Regions from separate parts of the Herminiimonas glaciei genome, predicted to be linked through region 2. Evidence: riboswitches for the same ligand, from Rfam matches in the RefSeq annotation. Region 2 holds a riboswitch; the other holds the start of a gene.
The links. A riboswitch is a leader RNA that binds a small molecule or an ion and turns the genes downstream of it on or off. The one in region 2 is predicted to bind thiamine pyrophosphate.

Region 1: linked by a shared signal. The riboswitch ahead of ACFQPC_RS08785 (purine-cytosine permease family protein) and the one ahead of thiC (phosphomethylpyrimidine synthase ThiC) in region 2 are both predicted to bind thiamine pyrophosphate.

Annotation. Positions count from the first base shown of each region.
Region 1 covers NZ_JBHTBU010000001.1:1,949,913-1,953,058, forward strand. The annotation lists gene ACFQPC_RS08775 (methylglyoxal synthase) at 1-486, opposite strand, end outside; gene ACFQPC_RS08780 (nuclear transport factor 2 family protein) at 801-1,259, opposite strand; TPP riboswitch at 1,532-1,628, shown strand; gene ACFQPC_RS08785 (purine-cytosine permease family protein) at 1,683-2,972, shown strand; gene ACFQPC_RS08790 (efflux transporter outer membrane subunit) at 3,025-3,146, opposite strand, start outside.
Region 2 covers NZ_JBHTBU010000003.1:161,596-164,741, reverse strand. The annotation lists gene thiS (sulfur carrier protein ThiS) at 1-140, opposite strand, end outside; gene thiC (phosphomethylpyrimidine synthase ThiC) at 137-2,050, opposite strand; TPP riboswitch at 2,163-2,271, opposite strand; gene pyk (pyruvate kinase) at 2,457-3,146, opposite strand, start outside.

The sequences.
Region 1 (3,146 bases), on a different contig from region 2:
TTCATTCTTCAGGTCGAAAGTCTCATCCAGCTCCGGATTCGGTGCGGCACCGATAGCAATCGACTCCAGCTCCAGCCATTCGCGCGCACCGGCCAGCGTCGACAGGAACGGTTTGCCATGGATGACGCATTGGCGTTTCAGCGCCACCGCTTCCGGAAAAATCGACGAAGGATCAACCGGATCCATCAGGTACATCACGGCATCCAGTCGCCGCGCCGGATCGGTATCGACGACGCGGGACACCAACTTCATCAGCCCGCCATGGCGGCCATACGGGAAACGTTCGATATGCGGGTAATTCTTCAGCAGGCCGAGATGGTCCATCGCATCCAGCGTACGCCCGACGACTATCAGTTGCGGTTGCAAATGTTGCTCTATCGCGATGCGGCTGCCGTTGAGCAAACGTGCCAATACGGAATTCGGCGCGTCCTGGTGGGTACGGCTGGTGGCTAAACCAATGCGGAATTGATGCGGGGTGGCAGACATAGGGAAAAGTGAAAACGGGCAATATTGCACCGCACAAACTTTATCATGACGACATGTTTTATTCACCTTCCGTACAACAATACCGAATATATTTCACAGACTTGATGTGGGCTTTTGATTTTTGCCGGATCCGATGTTATGCTGTGTTTATATACAGTATTTACCGTTTTCGTCGGGTCGCTCCCCCTCCAAGCTTTACTGTGCGACCCGACATTTCTATACCTGTGGTTGATGCCTGCCCGTCCAAGCACAGGCAAGTGTTGAACACTAAACTGCACTACCCACCCCGGACCTCAGGCATTTTCCAAAACGTTTTAATTCTTCTCCGGCATCGCAGATGAGTGATGGCTGGAGATCAGCCATTGACGGCCATCCCATTTGTACGTGTAGGTATAACGCGCCTTCACTTCCGAACCATCATCGAACTTGAATGTATACAGCCCGGAATCGCTGGCGCTGTTGCAGTTGATTTCTATCGCGCGGCTGTTGATGGTGCCGACCGGCTTGTGCTCTAGGAAGTGTTTGAAATAGTCCACTTTCTCGTCGGCCGTCAGGCGCGGCTTATTCGACAAGGTCGGCAGCAGTATGGATTTGCTGGCGTAGTTGGCGACCACTTTTTGCGGATCGCCGGTTTGCAACGATGCGTTCCAGCGATCAAATAAGGAAGCGACCTGTTTCTCCGTTGTGGCGTGACACACTTCAGACTTGGCATAAGCGTGGCCGGTAAAAGCGCAAGCAAGCATGACGACAACAGCAGTACGTGGAAAATACATAGAACCTCTCATCAAAAAATTAAAAAAATAAAGCATGCTCAAATGAAATCGTCACCTCCTGGGAGCAGCAGCTCTGCCGTTTTGTGAAAAAAAGATTATGAAGCCCGGATCGGCCGGTTTTTGGGAGTCTTTTCTGCTTTTAGCCTGCTTGGTCACCCTAATCACTTATAAGTTGCACAAGTCGGATTTGTCCTGCCTGCCACAAATCCGGCCAGCTGCCCGCAGAGGCTTGCCTATAAACGTTTTTTGGCTCAAAGTAGCGGCCTGTCTGAAAACTTGGCTCGGGGTCCTGCGCATATGCGTGGGTGAGAGATACCCGTTGAACCTGATTGAGGTAATCCTCGCGCAGGAAAGCACATAATCCATCGCCGCTCCCGCGGCATCGAATCCGCTGACCTGCCATCTATTTTTTGAAAGACCATGATGGCTTTACCAAACGCTCCTGCGGCCAGCAGCAATGCCGCTTTCACTCCTATCCCGGCAAACGAACGCGTCTTTTCCTTCCGCGATCATGCAGCACTGTGGTTCAGCCTCGGCGTCGGCCTGCTGGTCATGCAGATCGGGGCCTTCCTCGGCACTGCGCTCGGTACGCAAACCGCCTTGTTCGCCATCGTTGTCGGCTCCGTACTTGGTGCGGCCCTGCTCGCGCTGGTGGCATACATCGGCTTTGAACGTGGCCTGTCGAGCCCGGTACTGATGTGCCAGACCCTCGGCACATCGTTTGCCAAATTGCCGGTCGTGCTGAACGTGGTGCAATTGATAGGCTGGAGCGCGTTTGAGCTGGTCGTCATGCGTGATGGCACGACCGCGCTGATCAAGGACATTACCGGCCTCGATACGATCTGGCTACCCTACGTCACCGCCTTGTTCTGGGGCTTGCTGCTGGTCGGCCTGGCAACCGGCTCGATGATAGGACTGGTGCGCTGGTTCGTCGGTCGCTTCGGCCTGCCACTGGTAATCCTCTCACTGATCTGGCTGACCTACCAATTCGTCCTGAAAGCACAGGCACAAGGCCTGGACGCGATCTGGCATCGTGCAGGTGACGGCTCGATGAGCACGCTGGCTGGCATAGACCTGGTGATGGCGATGCCGGTATCGTGGCTGCCGCTGGTAGCCGACTTCGCGCGCTATGGAAAAGCCGGAGCCAGCACCTTCCGTGGCACCTGGCTCGGTTTTGCCGTTGCCAATATCTGGTGTCACGCCTTGGGCGTATTGATCGTCAGCACCTCCAATCCCGGCGCCGACCTGATGACCACCCTGTTGCTGGCGCAAGGCGGCCTGATCGCACTCGGCCTGATCCTGATCGATGAAATGGATAATGCTTACGGCGATGTGTATTCCGGTTCGGTTTCGCTGAATTTCCTGCACGGCAAATTCACGATACGCTTCTGGGGCATCACGCTCGCATTGGTCGCCACTGCCTGTGCCTTGTTCCTGCCGATGCATGGCCTGGAACCTTTCCTGCTGACCTTAAGCTCGGTATTTGTACCCTTGTTCGGTGTGGTGATTTCGCAGTTGGCTTTAAAAGGGGAAGCCACCGACAAAGGCGTGAACGTGGTACCGGTCGCGATCTGGCTGATAGGCATCGCAGCTTTCCATCTGTGCCCGATGATGTGGCCGGTAGTCGGCTCGGCTTTGCCTGCGCTGGCGATCACGCTGCTGCTCGGCAGCATTTATCGCATCGCACGCCGCCCCGCATTGCAATCAGCATAAATAAAAACGGCTGCCCGGTTTCCCTGGCAGCCGTTTTTCCTCACAAGCCGGCTTACTGCGCCGGCGTCCTGCTCCAGCCGCCACCCAGTGATTTGAAGACATCAGTGGTACCGGTCAGGCGCAACAAGCGCAGTTGCGCCAGTTGGTCATCAGCTGCAAACAAAGTGCGCTGCG
Region 2 (3,146 bases):
TCGCTATCCGACAGGACTTCGCGATTGATGGCGACGGCTATGGCCTTGCCGGTCAAGGACAAGGATGCCACCAGGTCGCTCACGGTGGAGCCGTCCTCGACCTGATATGCGCTGCCATTCAGCTGTAGCGTGATCATCATTGCTTTTGATAAATCTCGGCACCACTCTTCACGAACTCGATTGCCTTCACTTCCATGCCCGCTTTCAAAGCCTGGATTTCCGTGATGCCCTGCTTCGCTGCATAGTCACGCACTTCCTGAGTGATTTTCATCGAACAGAAATGCGGGCCGCACATCGAGCAGAAATGCGCGACCTTGGCTGAATCCTTGGGCAAAGTTTCATCATGGAATTCGCGCGCCTTGTCCGGATCCAGACCGATGTTGAACTGGTCCTCCCAACGGAATTCGAAACGCGCTTTCGACAAGGCATTGTCACGAATCTGCGCACCGATATGACCTTTCGCCAGATCGGCGGCATGTGCAGCGATTTTGTAAGTGATGATGCCGTCCTTGACGTCGACCTTGTTCGGCAAACCGAGATGCTCTTTCGGCGTGACATAGCAAAGCATCGCCGTACCATACCAACCGATCTGCGCCGCACCGATACCGGAAGTAATGTGGTCATAGCCCGGTGCAATATCGGTCGTCAACGGCCCCAGCGTATAGAACGGCGCTTCATGGCATTGTTCCAGTTGCAGGTCCATGTTTTCTTTGATCAGGTGCATAGGGACATGACCAGGACCTTCGATCATCACTTGCACATCATGCTTCCATGCGATCTGCGTCAGCTCTCCCAGCGTTTTCAATTCACCCAGTTGCGCTTCATCATTCGCGTCATAGATGGAACCCGGACGCAAGCCATCGCCCAGGCTGAAGGACACGTCATAGGCTTTCATGATTTCGCAGATGTCTTCGAAGTGTTCGTACAGGAAAGATTCCTTGTGATGTGCGAGACACCACTTCGCCATGATGGAACCGCCACGCGACACGATGCCGGTCATGCGCTTCGCCGTCAGTGGCACATAGCGCAGCAAGACACCGGCATGGATGGTGAAGTAATCGACGCCCTGCTCTGCCTGTTCGATCAGCGTGTCGCGGAAAATTTCCCAGGTCAGGTCTTCGGCCTTGCCATTTACCTTTTCCAGCGCCTGGTAAATCGGCACGGTACCGATAGGCACGGGCGAGTTGCGGATAATCCATTCGCGTGTTTCATGGATGTGTTTGCCGGTCGACAGATCCATTACATTGTCGCCGCCCCAACGTATCGCCCAAGTCATTTTTTCGACTTCTTCACCGATCGAAGAAGTGACCGCCGAGTTACCGATATTCGCGTTGATTTTGACCAGGAAGTTACGCCCTATGATCATAGGTTCGATTTCCGGGTGATTGATGTTGGCTGGAATGATGGCGCGGCCGCGCGCGATTTCACTGCGCACAAATTCTGCAGTGATCTCTTGTGGAATCGCAGCACCGAACGATTGCCCCGGGTGCTGACGTCCCATCAACTCGGCCAGCTTCTCACCTTTAGGACCGGATTTTTTCAGTTCTTCCAGGTAGGCGCGACGATTCATGTTTTCACGGATCGCAACGAATTCCATTTCCGGCGTGATGATGCCCTGACGTGCGTAGTGCATTTGCGAGACGTTTTTACCAGCCAATGCACGACGTGGTTTGCGATGCAGGTTGAAACGCAACTCGGCCAGCTTCGGATCGTTCAGGCGTTCTATCCCGTATTCCGACGTCGGGCCTGGTAGTTCTTCCGTGTCATTGCGTTCGAGTATCCACGGCAGGCGCGGCGTATCCAGGCCGGAACGTATATCTATCTTCGCCGCAGGGTCGGTGTAAGGACCCGAGGTGTCATACACATAGATGGGTGGGTTCTTTTCAAAACCGAACGAAGCTGGCGTATCGGACTGCGTAATCTCACGCATAGGCACGCGGATGTCGGGACGCGAACCTTCGATATAAATTTTGCGGGAATTCGGCAGCGGCTGGATTGCTGCTTCGTCTACTGTCGCAGTGGCGGACAGGAATTTGGGATTGGCATTCATTTTGGCTCCTTGGCTAACTACAGTGGCTTGGAGCCAGCTCAGGAGGTTTCGAGGACAGCTATCGTTTCAAGGAGGGCATCGTGGGGCGATGCAATGCGGATTCCTGATGCGACATCGTTCTCGTTAGCTTCCCTTCGCTGGCATTATCCAGATCAGGTTCAAGGGTTTTTCTCACCCGGCGGGATGCGGTATGCATCTGCCTAGGACCCCTAGCTTTTTACTTCTACAACGGGTGCAACAAACTACAACGCGAGTCTATGCAATAAAACGACTACGTCAATTGACCCGGGTCAAACTTTTACATCTGACATGAATGGCTTGCTTGCCTACCGGAAAACAAACCATTCATGTCAGTTCTGGAAAACGGCAAGGATGCTGTTTTCCAGAAACTGTTACAACTCAGCTATTACTTAACTGTTGCGATGTGCAACAAGTTGGTTGTACCCGATTCACCGAATGGCAAGCCAGCCGAGATAGCGATGTAATCACCCTTCTTGGCAAAACCTTCATGCACAGCGGCCGCCACTGCTTCGCTGACCATATCATCAACAGACTTAACATCCTGGCCACCAACGATCGAGTGGATACCCCAAACCCATGCCAGACGACGTGCGGTCTTCAGTTCTGGAGTGATGCTCAGGATCGACGTGGTCGGACGTACACGCGCAGCGCTCATGCTGGTGCTGCCGGATTTTGTGTATGTCACAGTAGCGACAGCTTTGATCGCAGCCGTGGTGTCACGCAAGGCGTTGCAAATTGCATCTTCCGCGGTTGGACGTGGTGTCACTTGCTGTGCATCCAGCAGTGTGCGGTAGACCGGATCGCTTTCCACTTCCTTGATGATGCTGTCCATCATTTGAACGGCACGAACAGGGTTCTTGCCGCTGGCCGATTCCGCAGACAACATCACGGCATCTGCGCCTTCATAAATGGCGTTGGCTACGTCCGATGCTTCTGCACGGGTTGGCATAGGCGATTCGGTCATCGATTCCAACATGTGTGTTGCAACGATAGTTGGACGGCCGTATTTACGCGATACACGGATGATTTCTTTCTGAGCGCGCGGCACTTGCGAGATCGGCAGTTCAACACCCAA